2 regions of the Microbacterium sp. ZW T2_14 genome follow, and region 1 is predicted to be linked to the other one. Evidence: predicted binding sites of a transcription regulator. Region 1 holds the regulator's gene; the other holds the start of a gene.
What was found. The regulator HspR, encoded in region 1, represses chaperone genes until heat shock. The targets are predictions, from matches to a motif close to AAGTTGAGTCNNNNNGACTCAACTT.
Positions count from the first base shown of each region.

Region 2: a site for HspR is predicted at 4,261-4,285, ahead of ACI3KY_RS15700 (Hsp20/alpha crystallin family protein). Genes of this name have one in related genera too.

Region 1 covers NZ_JBJDRK010000020.1:29,158-36,610, reverse strand. Annotated here, with positions in the region: gene ACI3KY_RS08850 (DnaJ C-terminal domain-containing protein) at 1-884, shown strand, start outside; gene ACI3KY_RS08845 (heat shock protein transcriptional repressor HspR) at 1,011-1,484, shown strand; gene ACI3KY_RS08840 (extracellular solute-binding protein) at 1,875-3,218, shown strand; gene ACI3KY_RS08835 (carbohydrate ABC transporter permease) at 3,291-4,247, shown strand; gene ACI3KY_RS08830 (carbohydrate ABC transporter permease) at 4,249-5,130, shown strand; gene ACI3KY_RS08825 (DUF4185 domain-containing protein) at 5,163-7,217, shown strand; gene ACI3KY_RS08820 (hypothetical protein) at 7,313-7,453, shown strand, end outside.
Region 2 covers NZ_JBJDRK010000049.1:24,545-31,997, forward strand. Annotated here, with positions in the region: gene ACI3KY_RS15675 (cytochrome P450) at 1-1,285, opposite strand, end outside; gene ACI3KY_RS15680 (hypothetical protein) at 1,299-1,604, opposite strand; gene ACI3KY_RS15685 (hypothetical protein) at 1,819-1,992, opposite strand; gene ACI3KY_RS15690 (VOC family protein) at 2,116-2,484, shown strand; gene ACI3KY_RS15695 (L-serine ammonia-lyase, iron-sulfur-dependent, subunit alpha) at 2,589-4,187, shown strand; gene ACI3KY_RS15700 (Hsp20/alpha crystallin family protein) at 4,307-4,762, shown strand; gene ACI3KY_RS15705 (thymidine kinase) at 4,848-5,432, opposite strand; gene ACI3KY_RS15710 (glycoside hydrolase family 2 protein) at 5,603-7,453, shown strand, end outside.

The DNA of each region.
Region 1 (7,453 bases):
ACCCAGACTCCAATCAGGGTGACGCCGCCGCCGAGGCGAAGTTCAAGGAGGTCAGCGAGGCGTACTCGGTGCTCTCCGACGCGGAGCAGCGCAAGGAGTACGACCAGATCCGTGCGATGGGCTCGGGTGCTCGTTTCACCGCGGGTGGCCAGGGCGGAGCCGGCGGTTTCGAAGACGTCTTCTCGATGTTCAACCAGGGTCGCGGCGCGCGATACCAGAATGCCGAGGACTTCGACGACATCTTCGCCATGTTCAACCAGCAGCAGGGCGCGGGCTTCGGCTCCGGCCGGTTCGGGCAGTCGACGGGCGGCTTCCGGGGCTACGGGGGACCGACGCGCGGCGCCGACGTCACGGCGCGCACGACGATCGACTTCGTGACCGCCACCAAGGGCGAGACCATCACGCTGCAGGGTGAGGACGGCAAGCCCTTCAAGGTGAAGATCCCGGCAGGGGTGTCCGATGGACAGAAGATCCGGCTGCGCGGTCGCGGGCGCCCTTCGCCCGACGGCGGGGAGAACGGCGACATCGTCGTGCAGGTCGCGGTGCGGCCGCATCCGGTGTTCACACGCGACGGCCTCAACCTGCGCGTGACCGTGCCGGTGACGTTCACCGAGGCAGCGCTCGGCGCCACCATCGAGGTGCCGACGCTCGGCGGCGACCCGGTTCGGCTGCGCGTCGCGCCCGGCACGCCGTCCGGCCGCGTGCTGCGGGTGAAGGGTCGCGGCGTCGAGACCTCGAAGGGCACCGGCGATCTCTTGGCCGAGGTGCAGGTCGCTGTGCCGTCGCACCTGGACGACGCCGCGCGCGAGGCGCTCGAGCGCTTCCAGAGCCTCGAGCCGAAGGAGAACCCGCGCGCCGACATGATGGCGAAAGCGCGGGGCTAGACGAGATGACGGTCGTCGAGCGAGTGAGGAACGAGCGAGACGGAGCGCCTCGGGGCGGCGCGCGTCGTCGGTTCCGGGCCTTTCGCCTCGCACGCTCGCTCGACGACCGGAATCGGGGTGATCGACATGGTTGAGCCGCACGACATCGACGAGGACGCTCCGATCTTCGCGATCGCCGTCGCCGCGGAGCTGTCGGGCATGCACCCGCAGACGCTCCGCCAGTACGACCGGCTGGGCCTCGTCGTGCCCGCCCGCACCCAGGGCGGTTCGCGGCGCTACTCGCTGCGGCACGTCGAGCAGCTCCGCGAGGTCGCGCGGATGTCGGCGGACGGCATCGGGCTGCCCGCCATCGTGAGGATCCTCGAGCTCGAGAATCGCGTGCAGGAGCTGCACGGGCGCGTGCGCGACCTCGAAGACCGCATGCGCGCCGAGCTCGAGAAGCGGCCGGGCGCCCGGGTCTTCGCCGCCGGCTCGACCGGCAACGTCGTGACCCTGCGGCACGGCACCCGGGTGCGACGGGCCACGGAGGTCGTCGTCTGGCGCCCCCGCACGCCGATCGCGCCTACGCGCGAGGACCGCGAGCAGTCCGCGGACGACTGACGCCGTCGCGCGGGCGGCCTTCGAAGGCTTCGCGGCGAACGATGTGCGGAGTGAAATCGATATCGGATTCATCGCCTCGAGGTGAGTGCCCGTGACGGGCGGTTGTGAAATCGATACAACGACCTCGATTGGTGATCGAACGCCCGAGACCGTGATTTCACGCCCCCGACGCCCGAATCGGCGCATCCGGCGAGACGGAGGGTGGCATGTTCTCGCAGAATCAGCCCCCGCGCCCGTTGCGTGTGAAATCGATTTCGTCTAGCCTGACCCGAGACGAGATCAGTGGCGATCCGCGCAAGCCGGCGGCCACCGCTCGATCGGTCCGACCGGGCTCCCCTGACCGGCCACAGCTGCGACTCACCGAAGAGTCGTGTTCCTGAGGAGGGACGAATGCACAAGAGAAACAGCAGGCTCTTGCTGGCCGTGGCGGCCGCGGCAACCGCAGGTATGGCGCTCGCCGGCTGCAGCGCCGGCGGCGGCGACAACGGCGACGACGGCGTGGCGACGATCCAGTTCTGGCACCGCACCTTCACCCCGGTCGAGAACGACTGGTACGCCGGCATCGTGAAGCAGTTCAACGAATCCCAGGACGAGATCAAGGTGGTCGACACGGAGGTGCCGGCCGATGCCTGGGACCAGAAGATGAAGTCGGCGCAGGCGGCGGGGAAGGCCCCCGACATCTACACCTTCTCCGCCAGCATCACGGATGCCGTCAACGCCGGGCAGCTCCACGAGCTCAACGACCTCGTTCCTCAGGACAAGCTCGACGAGATCATCGAGCCGGCGCAGCCCATCTCGCAGCTCGACGGCAAGTACTACGCGTATCCGCTCCTGCTGGAGCCGCAGACGGTGCTGTTCTGGAACAAGGACCTGCTGTCGGCGGCCGGGCTGGATCCGGAGACCGGTCCGACCACGTGGGACGAGCTGTTCGACATGTGCGCGGCGATCAAGCCGACCCTGGCGGACGGGCAGTACTGCATCTCGCCGGCGAGCGACGCCGTGACCTTCGCGTGGTCGTCCGTCGGTCAGCAGTACAACTTCGCCGGTCACACCGCGCTCAACGAGGATTGGACCGCGCCCGACATCGACGACGACGGCTACCGGCAGCTCATGGAGAACTACAAGACGCTGTGGGACGAGGGATACATGGCCCAGCAGGCGCTCGACGTCTACGTCGGAGGTAAGGACTTCGGCGAGGAGAAGGTCGCCTTCAAGGTGTCGGGATCGTGGATGATGTCGGAGATCGGCTCCGACTACGCGGATGTGCTGCCCAAGACGGGGATCGGCGCGTTCCCGAACTCAGCCGACGCCGACGGTCGCGGTGCGACGACGCTCGGCAACTTCCGCTGGGTCATCGACGCCAAGTCCAAGAACGCGCAGGCGGCGGCCGACTTCCTCACGTGGGCGCTCGCGGGCGACCCCGAGCTTCTCGTCCCGTTCTTCGTGGACACGCAGTTCACCAAGGTGCCGGTGCGCGAGTCGGTGCAGGAGGCGGTCTCGGCCGACGAGGCCAGCGCGGCCGCACCGTGGTCGTCGATCGTGATGAACGACATCGTGCCGAGCGCGATCCCCGAGCCCACCTACCCCTGGGACGTGTCTCTCGCCGTCGGCACCGCGATGGAGTCGGTGATGAAGGGCGCGGCCTCGCCGGACGACGCCATCAAGACGGCGGAGGATGCCATCAACACGGTGATCCAGCGCGACGATCTGCCCAGCAAGGCGCCGACGTCCTAGCGAAGGATCGGATCCGGGGGTCGATGCCATCGACCCCCGGACCTGTGCCCCGGCCCACAGCGAGGTGAGGAAATGACCGCGACGCAGACGATGATGACCGAGACGGAGACGATGGTGCTCCCCGGTCGCCGGCACGACAAGCACCGTCACAACAGATTCCGGTACCGCGACGGAAGGATCGCCTACCTGCTCATCCTTCCGGCGCTGGTCCTCCTCGGGATCTTCGTGGTCTGGCCGGCGGTCTACGCCGGATACCTCTCGTTCCAGGACTGGAGCTTCTACAAGGACCCCGAGTTCGTCGGATGGCGCAACTACACCAACGTCCTGAGCGACCCGCTGTTCTGGGAGTCGATCGGCCGCGGGTTCGTCTTCGTGGCGATGACGGTGCCGCCGATGCTGATCCTCGCGTTCTTCTTCTCGAGCCTCGTCGTCAGCGTGTCGCGCTGGTTCGCGGGCCTGCTGAAGGTGAGCATCTACATCCCGACGATCATCTCGGCGGTCATCACCTCGATCATCTTCGTGCTGATCTACAACTACTCGGGCGGCATCCTCAACGCGATGCTCGGCGGGTTCGGCATCGACCCCATCGCCTGGATCGGCGACCCGGCGTGGGCGCTGCTGGCCATCGCGATCCCCGCCATCTGGCTGGGGATCGGCCTCACCTCGCTGATCATGGTGGCGGCGATGATCGACATCCCGACCGAGTACTACGAGGCGGCGGCGATGGAGGGCGCCGACTGGTGGGAGAAGACGCGGTACATCACGCTGCCGCAGATGAAGAACGTCTTCCTGTACCTGCTCATCACCGGGTTCGTCGCTGCGATCCAGCAGTTCGAGCTGCCGCTCGTCATGACGGGCGGCGGGCCGCTCAACTCGACGACCCTGCCGAACCTGTTCATCTTCAACCACTTCCGCAACGACATCAACGTCGGCTACTCGATCGCGGCGGCGCTGCTGCTGTTCGTGGTGCTGGGCACGGTGTCGGCGCTGGTGTTCCGTTTCGTCAATTCCGAGAGGCTGGTGGACTGACGTGGCCGCCGTTCAGCAAGCCGCCGTCGCGGCGCCGGTCGTCCAGCGGCGTCCGCACCGAGACCTGACGTGGTGGTTCTACGCGATCGGCAAGGCGATCGTCGGGATCGTCTTCGTCGCCGCCGCGCTGTTCCCCCTGGCCTGGATGGTGATCGCCGGCTTCAAGTCGAAGACCGAAGTGATCGAGACGCCCTTCCAGTTCTTCCCCGAGGTGTGGCGCTGGGAGAACTACGCCCAGATCCTCGCCGATCCCACGTTCACCCGCACGATGCTGTGGACCTTCCTCGGCGCCGTGCTGTTCACACTGCTCGCTCTCACGGTCAACTCGCTCGCGGCGTACGCGTTCGCCCGGCTGGACTTCCGGTTCAAGCGGACTCTCTGGGTCGTCGTCATCACCACGATGTTCATCCCCGGCATGACCATCCTCCTCACGAGCTTCATCGTCGTGACCAACCTTCAGATGCTCGACACCCTGGCGGTGCTCGTGATCCCGGGTGCCGCCAGCGCCGGGATGATCTTCTTCATCCGGCAGTTCTACCTGAGCATCCCGTCCAGTCTCGAAGAGGCCGCCATGCTCGACGGCTGCGGGCGGATGCGGATCTTCACGAAGCTGTTCCTGCCGCTGTCGAAGCCCCCATTCGTGGTGATGGGCATCACCGCCTTCCTCGCGTACTGGAATTCCTACGTGTGGCCGATCATGACGATCACCACGCCCGACCAGTTCGTGGTGCAGCAGTACCTGGCGACCTTCCGCTCGGAGCGCAGCACCGAGCTCGGGCTGCTCATCGCAGGATCGGTCCTCGCCGCGGCGCCGGTGATCATCCTGTTCCTCGTTTTCCAGCGCCAGATCATCGGCAACATCAAGATGGCCGGTCTCAAGTAGGCCGACCGCATCTGTGGAAAGGGGTCGCGAAGATGCGACGACTACGAACGAACACCGCCGTCATCGCCGCCGCCGGCACGCTGGTCATCGGGCTCGTCGCCTCTGGCGGTGCGACGGCGGCTCAAGCCCCGGCACCATCGCCGATGGACGAGATCGCCGCGGCGTCGGCCTTCGCCGATCACTCGCCGGCCGTGGTCATCGGCAAGATGACAGGTCCGAAGTCGACGAGCGCGACCGACACCGCCTGGCGGGTGACGGGCACCGATCTCGGGATCATGTGGGACAACGGCCAGGGCCAGATCCTCACCGCGTTCGGCGACACGTTCGGCGACTGGACCGGACCCGGCGGAGGCGGCGGCGACTGGCGCTCCAACGTGCTGCTGCGCAGCTCCGACACCGACCTCTCCGACGGCATGACCTTCGATTCGGCGGTCGAGGACGCCCCCGGCCACGCCGGCGAGCTGATCCCGTCGCTGAAGATCAACGGTCAGGAGATCACCACGATCCCCACCGCGGGCATCGCCGTCGGGTCGCGGCAGTATCTGGCGTTCATGTCGGTACGGCAGTGGGGCGCGCCCGGTGCGTGGGACACGAACTACAGCCGCATCGCCTATTCGGACGACAACGGCGAGACATGGAACTCGACGGACGGCCCGCAGTGGACGAACACGCCTGACGGACAGCATCCGTTCCAGATGGTCGCCTTCGAGCGCCACGACGGCTATGTCTACATGTTCGGCACGCCCAACGGCCGCTTCGGCGCCGCGCACGTCGCGCGGGTGCCCGAGACGCAGCTGCTCGACAAATCGGCCTACTCGTACTGGAACGGGTCGACATGGGTGCTCGGCGACGACACCGCCGCCGTCGCGATCGTGCCGCCGAACGTCGCAGAGCTGTCGGTGCAGTACAGCGAGCACACCGGCGGCTGGCTCATGACGTACCTCGACGAGAACCTCGATCTCGTGCTGCGCACCTCGCCCTCGCCCGAGGGCCCGTGGAGCGATCGGCAGCGACTCGCGAGCTTCGCCGACTTCCCGGGACTCTACGGCGGCTACATGCATCCGTGGTCGGAGGACGGCGACCTCTACTTCTCGCTGTCGCAGTGGGAGCCGTACAACACCTACCTGCTGCGCGCCGAGATCGATGAGAACGGCACCGTCGTGAACCCGAACCTGATCCAGGACCCCGGTTTCGAGCGCGCGGTCGACGGCTCGATGCCTGCGCCGTGGGCCTGCACGGGCAACTGCGGCATCGACATCAACCACACGTGGGCCTACGGCGGCACGAAGCAGGCGTGGATGCGCTTCAACGCCGGCTGGATCGATGTGCACCAGGACGTCGCGGTCGAGCCGAACACCACCTACACCCTCACCGGTTTCGTGGTGACCGGCGGCACGCCCGCCCAGGGAGCCCTCGGCGTCCGTGAGCTCGGCGCCGGCGGAGCGACCATCGGCGAGACCGCGTTCGATGCGGTCGGCGCGTACACGCGGTACTCGGTGACCTTCCACAGCGGCGATCGCACACAGGTGCAGGCGTTCGTCGGCACGCATCTGAACGGCGACCGCTGGGTGCAGTTCGACGACCTCTCGCTCGTGAAGGCGAAAGAGCAGCTGCCGGGGCTCTCGGTCTCCGTGAGCTCCGACCCCGCTGCCGGGACGAAGGTCGTGCGTGACGACGTCGTGACCTACACGGTCACCGCGTCGACCGACAGCGCCACCGCCGAGGGCGTCGCGCTCGCCGTGGACCTCGCGGGACTCGTCGATGATGCGACGTTGGATGCCGCGTCCCTGGCGTCGTCGATCGGCACCCCGGTGCTCGACGGGACGACGCTGCGGTGGGTGGGTGACATCCCGGCGGGTGAGACGCTCGAGCTGTCGTTCGCAGCCATGGTCCGCCGAGACGCGTCGCGCGCCGATTCGCAGTTGGTGGTGACGACGACGGCGAGCGGCGACCGTGCGATCCTCACCTCGTGCGACGGTTGCGCGCTGACGCTCACCGCCGTCCACTACGACCCGCGTCCGCCGCGGCCGGAGTTCCCAGACAAGCCCGGCAAGCCCGACAAGCCCGGGAAGCCGGGCAAGCCCTAGCGTCGTGATGTCGCGCCCGCCGTCCGATTCCTTCGGGATGGGTGGCGGGCGCGATCCGGGGCGCCGGGTGGAAGCGGCGGGGAGGAGTACGAGGGATGCTGCTGTCGTTGACGGGCGCCAGTGGGGCCGGCAAGTCGACCGCGCTCGATGCCGTGAAAGCCGTCGACTGGCCGAGCCGCCTCGATTGCGTCGAGTTCGATTCCATCGGGGTGCCTGCGGACGCCGACACTGCGTGG
Region 2 (7,453 bases), on a different contig from region 1:
CCGGGCAGCGCGACGGCGTTGCGTCCGCCCGCACGTGTGCTCCCGATCTCGGCTTCGTCGGAAGCCGGCGGCGGTTCACCGAGAGGCCCGAGTCCAGGACCGTCAGCCGGGGGTCGCTCAGCGCGGCGATCGCCGTCGCGAGGCCGGTGATCGCGATCTTCTCACCCGGGCAGCGGTGCCCGGTCGCCACCTCGGCACCACCGTGCGGGATGAACGCCGTCAACGCCTCGTAGTCTTCGACGCCGCGGAAGCGCTCGGGGTCGAAGGTCGCCGGGTCCTGCCACGAACGGGCATCCACGTCGGTGCCGAGGATGTCCAGAACGACGCGCCCACCGGCCGACAGGCGCTGTCCGTCGAGCTCGACGTCCTGGATCGCCCATCCGGGGAGCATGGGCACGAAGGGTGCGGTGCGGCGGATCTCCTGCGCGAACATGATCGCGAGGGGACCTCCCCCGAGCGTTCCCCGTTCCGCCGTCTCGGCCGCGATGCGGGCCTGCCACTCGGGCCGGTCGTGCAGTTCCTTCGCGGCGAAGGCGACGAAGCGGGCGACGGCGATCGTGGGCCGGAGGGTGTTCTGGAGCTCCACCCCGGCGAGCCGCGCGGGCAGGGGCTCGCCGGCGCGGTCGCGGTGCCATGCCCAGGAATGAAGCGCCGTCCCCTCGCGCGCGGCGAGGTCCCCCGCGCGCACGGCCTCGATCAGCCGCCGCGCGTGCCGGTCCGACCAGAGCCGATTCACGACGGCCGCGACGTAGGCGGGCGAGTAGGGTGCGCCGAAGCCGTCGACGATCTGTGCCAGACGCGCCGACCAGCGGGTCTTCGCCGCGGCCGTGCCCGACAGCCCGGCCCACACCATGATCGCCCGGCCCAGCGCTCCGACCGCGGCGTCGTAGGCCGTGCGCTCTCCGCCCCGCACCCACGCGTCGAGCTCTTCGCGCCACTCCCGCTCGAGCAGGGGCTGCAGGCGCTCGACCTCGGCATCCTCGTAGGCGACGTCCACGAACGTCGCCTTGCGGTGCCGGTGCTCGTCGCCGTCGAGGCTGTGAACCGAGCCGTGCCCGAAGAGGGTCTCCTGAACGATCGAGGGCATCGCCCCGTGGCGGGCGATGCGCGTCTCGTCGTAGAACAGCGCCACGCCTTCCGAGCCGCGCACGAAGAGCGCGTCGCGGCCCAGCAATCGCATCGGCGCGGATCGCGCACCGTCGCGCACCCGCCGCCAGACGCGCTCGCCGAAGTCGTAGCCGTGGATGAGGACGGAGAGCGACTCGTCGCCGAGCGGACGCCTCATCGCCGCAGCCGCATCAGCGGCGGCCGGGCTTCACGGGCGGACGGTGGGGGATCGGTATCGGCCGCGTGGTCCCGGTGCTGCGGCGACCATGGCGGGTCAGGTCGCGCAGCACCGCGTCGGCGGTGCGGTAGTGGGTGGGCAGACCGACGGGGTTCAGCCACAGCACGTCGACGCCGTCCAGGGGCGCCTGGCTGACGCAGGCGACGAGGCTCCTCGCGTCGCTCATGGGGACATGCGCGTCGCGGATGATCCACGTCGACTGATCCACGCGCTGCAGGTCGTACTGCCGTCCTGTCGGACGAGCCTGGGGTTCGAGCATCACCATCGTTCGCTCACCTCTCCTGTCCGGTGCCGGACGATGGCGATGCAGATATCGCTGTTCTCATTTGGTGCCTCCGCGCTGATGCAGCGAGTCGATTGTCACCGACGAGGAGCCGGGCACCGCCGGGGTTGACAAACGGCGCTCCGGGCGTCACACGCCACGCAGCAGTCGACGGAGAGCACGATCGACGCCCGGTCCGCGGGGCAGCGGGCTATTTGCGCGGGCCGCTGTCGATCCGCTGGGCCGCGATGGGAAGGGCCACCGCGAGCGAGATGCACAGCACCCCCGCGACGAACACCAGGGCGGGCAGAAACGGCGCCGCGAAGGCGGAGCCCACCAGGTACATGCCGCCGATGAGCAGGATGAGGTAAAGGACGAAGAGCATCGCGCACCCTCTCTCGAACCGCCTCCGTCGCGAGCGCGCGGGGCTGCTACCTGCCTATCGCACCGCCGACGGATGCGCCAGAGGCAATGGTGCGCGGTACGCACGTCGCGGCAGAATGACGCCATGAGGCTCGTCCAGGTCGCCCAGCACGCCGACGACCTCGAGCGCGCCGCCGCGTTCTACACCGACCTCCTCGGGGTGCCGCCGACGGCGGTGTTCGACCCGCCGGGGCTCCTCTTCTTCGACCTCGACGGTGTCCGGCTGCTACTCGACCGCGGAGCGCCGAGGGCACTGCACTATCTGCAGGTCGACGATGTGCGCGTCGCTGTCGAGCGCCTTCGGGAACGCACCCGCGTCGTGACGGCGCCCCACGTGATCTTCACCCACGAGGACGACGCGCTCGGCCCGGCCGGTCACGAGGAGTGGCAGGCGTTCGTGGAGGACTCGGAGGGCAACACCCTGGGGCTGGTGTCGTTTCACCCGCCGGCGTGAGCGATCACTCTGCACCGGCTGACGGCCCGTGCCGAGGCATCCTGCCCCTCACGACTCGGTAACGGCAGGCAGACCGCACGTCCGAGAGCGTTAGCCTGGTGGCGATGAGCGCCTACGTCTCGGCGTTCGAGCTGTTCTCCATCGGCGTAGGACCCTCGAGCTCCCACACGGTCGGACCCATGCGGGCCGCCCATGACTTCGTCGTCCGCCTGCGCGAGACCGGCGTACTGCCCCAGGTCGGGCGCGTCACCTGCACGCTGTACGGGTCGCTCGGCGCAACCGGCATCGGCCACGGCACCCCGGACGCGGTCGTGGCGGGTCTCCGAGGCCTGGAGCCGGAGACGGTGGATCCGCATGCTGTCCGCGCGGCGTGGAGCGCCTGGCCCGAGGGGCAGTCGCTCGAACTCGCAGGCATCCGCGCCGTGCCGTTCGCCCGCGGCGATGTCGTGTTCGCCCCGCGCACGCGGCTGCCCGGTCATCCGAACGCGATGACGCTGGAGGCGTGGGCGTCGCCCGACGACGGACCGGCGCGCCCCACCGCGGTGGCGGGACTGCGCGACACCGGGGCCTCGTCGGTCGCACCGCTCGCCGACGTGTCGGATGCCGGGCTCCTCGCCCGCGAGACCTACTACTCCGTCGGCGGGGGGTTCATCCGCCGCGAGGGCGATCAGCCCGCCTCGCCCGGTGCAGGGTCCCGTGCGCAGGAATACCCGCTCGACTTCGCGAGTGCCGAGGAGCTCCTCGCGCTCTGCGATGAGCGCGGCATCACGATCGCCGAGGCCGCGCGCATCAACGAGGAGTCGCTGCGTCCCGACGACGAGATCGCCGCGAGGCTCGATCTCATCTGGGACGCGATGGCCGCCTGCGTCGGGGCCGGCCTCGCCTCCGGCGGCGTGCTCCCGGGCATGTTGGGGGTGAAGCGCCGCGCGGCGTCGATCCGCGAGCAGCTCGAGGCTGCGGAGGCGGACGGTCGGCGCGAGCTGCCGGGGGAGTGGCTGGGCGCATTCGCGCTCGCCGTCAACGAGGAGAACGCCGCCGGCGGACGTGTCGTGACGGCGCCGACGAACGGCGCCGCCGGCATCGTGCCCGCGGTGGCGATGTACTGGTGGCGGTTCCTCGCGGACTCCGGTCTGGGTGCGGGCAATGCGGTCACCCCGTACGGCGAGCTCGTCGGCAGCGCCCTGCTCGGCTACCCCGGCCAGGGCGCCGCCGCCCCCGAGCCGGCGCAGTGGAACGACGAGCAGGTCGCCGAGGCGAACCGTCGCCGCGGCATCCGTCGCTTCCTGCTCACGGCCACCGCGCTGGGCTCGCTGTTCAAGGCCAACGCTTCCATCTCCGGCGCCGAGGGCGGCTGCCAGGCTGAGGTCGGGTCGGCCTGCGCGATGGCGGCCGGGGGGCTGACGGCGGTCATGGGCGGCACCAACCGGCAGATCGAGAATGCGGCCGAGATCGCGATGGAGCACCACCTGGGCCTGACCTGCGACCCGGTCGGCGGCCTCGTGCAGATCCCGTGCATCGAGCGCAACGCCATCGCCGCGTCGACCGCGGTGACGGCCGCCCGGCTCGCGCTCCGTGGCGACGGGTCGCACTACGTCTCGTTGGACGCCGTCGTGGAGACCATGCGGCAGACCGGCATCGACATGTCGCACAAGTACAAGGAGACCAGCGAAGGCGGGCTCGCGGTCAACGTCATCGAGTGCTGAGAGGTGCCTCTGTTCGTCCTGAGCGAACACGAACAGTCTTAGCACTCCACCATGCCGAGTGCTAATCTGTACGTAGTTGAGCCGAGTGGGCTCAACTCCCAGACAGAGAGGAGATTCCCATGGCCACCTACGACCCGTTCCGTGACCTCGACCGCCTCGCGTCGAGTCTCTTCGAGCAGCGGCGCGGCCCGCGGCGCATGCCGATGGACCTGTACCGCGACGGCGACCACTACGTGCTGACCGCCGACCTGCCCGGCATCGATCCGGGCTCGGTCGACATCGACGTCGACGGCCAGCTGCTGACGATCCGCGCCGAGCGCACGCTGCACAGCGGCGACGACGTCAAGTGGATCACCCGCGAGCGCGAGGCGGCGAGCTTCCTGCGCCAGCTCAACCTCGGCCAGGGCATCGACACCGAGCGCATCTCGGCCAACTACAACAACGGCGTGCTCAGCGTGACGATCCCGGTCAGCGAGAAGGCCAAGCCGCGCAAGATCGAGGTCATGTCCGAGGGCGGCGCGCCGACGATCCAGGCGCACGAGTCCAATGAGGCTCCGCAGCCGATCGAGCAGTAGTCGCGCGGCTCTGCGGAGGACAGTTCCGCGAAGCAGATCGGATGCCTCGTCCCGGCCGGGACGAGGCATCCGTCGTTCTGCGCCGCTATGCCCGAGCGGCGCCCGTGAAATGGCGCCGGCACCGCGCCTGATACGACTCGATGCCGCCGACCTGCTCGGTCGTCGGAATGAGGGGGTCGCCGGTAACGGCGGACGACAGCCGCTGGTGGAACGCGGCATCCTCTCCGCACACCGCGCAGACGGCGGTGAGCTTGAGCACGTCTTCGGCGATCGCCATGAGCTCGGGCAGCGGCTCGAAAGGCCGCCCGTCGAAGGTGACGCAGAGTCCGGAGACCACCACGTCGATGCCCTCGGCGACCAGTTCGTCCACGGCGTCGACGAGGCCGGGGCCGAAGAACTGCGCCTCATCGACGGCCAGCAGGTCCAGTCCGCGGCCGCGCACCGAGGCGACCAGCGTCTCGACATCGGGCACCGACCGCGACGGCACGCTGAGCCCCGAGTGGGAGCTGACCTGCCCCTCGCCCCGGCGGTGGTCGAGCGCGTGACTCACGACCTCGACCGACAGGCCGGCGATGCGCGCGCGGCGCACGCGACGCAGCAGCTCCTCGGACTTGCCGGCGAACATGGGACCGGCGACGACCTGCAGCCTCGCCTGCGTGCGCGTGTGCATGGCGCCCAGACTACGTCCGCCTAGGATCGAACCACCTCGCCCGGACCGTCAGCAAGGATGCCGATGCCCGCAGAACCTCCCTCGCCCGCGCCCTCCGCTGCGCCGCGGGGCTCCCTACTGCGCTGGGGTCGACGGATGCCCGGCATCGCACCGACGACGGAGGCCCCGGCATGACCCTGCTCACGCCGTGGGCCGACGACCTCGACGCCGATTCGCCGCTGCCCGACTACCCGCGACCGCAGCTCGTGCGCGGCGACTGGGTCAATCTCAACGGGCCCTGGGACTACGCGATCACCGCGCTGCGACTTGACCAGCGCGCGGATACAGACCCGCTCGCGGTCGCCGACCCGGCGGGGCCGCCCGTCGATTGGGACGGACGCATCGTCGTGCCGTTCTCGCCCGAGACCACGCTGTCGGGCGTCGGCCGCACGCTGCGCGCCGACCAGACGCTCTGGTACCGGCGGTCGTTCGCGCTGCCCCGGCCGCTGCGCGAGGGCGAGCGCGCGATCCTGCACTTCGGCGCCGTCGACCAGTCGTGCCGCGTCGCCGTCGACGGCACCGAGGTCGGCGGACACACCGGCGGCTACCTGCCGTTCTCGATCGACGTGACCTCGGCGCTCGCCGCCTCCGCGCAGCACGAGCTCGTCGTCGCCGTGCGGGACGTCACGGATGCCTCGTGGCTGGCGCGCGGCAAGCAGTCGGGCCGCCCCGGCGGCATCTGGTACACGCCGCAGTCGGGCATCTGGCAGACCGTCTGGCTCGAGATCGTGCCCCGTGTCGCGGTGAACCGCCTCGTGCTCACGCCCGATCTCGATGCCGGCACGGTCGTCGTCACGGTGCACAGCGAGCACGCCGAGGGCGCCGAGCACGCCCAGGTCCACGTGCTCGACGGCACGCGGGTGGCGGCATCCGTTGTCCTCCCGGTCGGCGAGCCGACGCCGGTGACGCTCGATGGACCGCTGAAGACGTGGACGCCCGACGACCCGTTCCTCTACGACGTGCGCGTGACGCTGGGCGACGACCGGGTGGCGTCCTACGTGGGGATGCGGTCGTTCGGCGTCGGCGTCGACGAGCGGGGGTTCCCGTGCCTGCTGCTCAACGGCGAGCCGCACCTGCCGGTCGGGCTGCTCGACCAGGGGTATTGGCCCGATGGCGGCTACACCGCGGCGTCCGATGCGGCGCTGGAATACGACATCCGTCTCGCGAAGCGGATGGGCTTCACGATGCTGCGCAAGCACATCAAGGTCGAGCCGCTGCGCTGGTACCACCACTGCGACCGCCTCGGCATGCTCGTCTGGCAGGACGCCGTCAGCGGCGGCACGGCCTACAACCCGCTCGTCGTCTCGGCACCGGCGATCGCCTCTCCGACGCTCGACGACCGCAAGCACGGCCGCTTCGGGCGCGCCGATGCCGCCGGGCGCGAGCAGTTCGAGAGCGAGCTGCGCGACATGATCGAGCACCTGCGCAGCGTGACGTCGATCTCGCTGTGGGTGCCGTTCAACGAGGGCTGGGGCCAGTTCGACGCGGCCCGCATCGCGGCTGCGGTGCGCGCACTCGACCCGACCCGGCCCATCGACCACGCGAGCGGCTGGCACGATCAGGGTGCGGGCGACCTGCGGAGCCTGCACATCTACTTCCGCGCGGTGAGGCCGCCGCGCCGCGCCGATGCCCGCGTGCTGGCCCTCACCGAGTACGGCGGCTACAGCCTCGCGGTGCCCTCGCACACCTGGAGCAGCACGTCGTTCGGCTACAAGAAGTACCGCTCCCGCGACCAGCTCGTGGCGGCGCTCGAGCGTCTGCATGACCGCGAGATCGCCCCGGCCATCGAGCGCGGGCTCGCGGCCACGGTGTACACGCAGCTCGCCGACGTCGAGGAGGAGGTCAACGGCCTCGTCACGTACGACCGGCGTTTCGTGAAGGTGCCCGAGGACGTGATGCGGGCGATCAACGACCGGCTGCGGGATGCCTCGTCGCGCCGCCCCGACCGCGCGGAGTCGTCCGTCGGCCCGACGCGGAAGGAT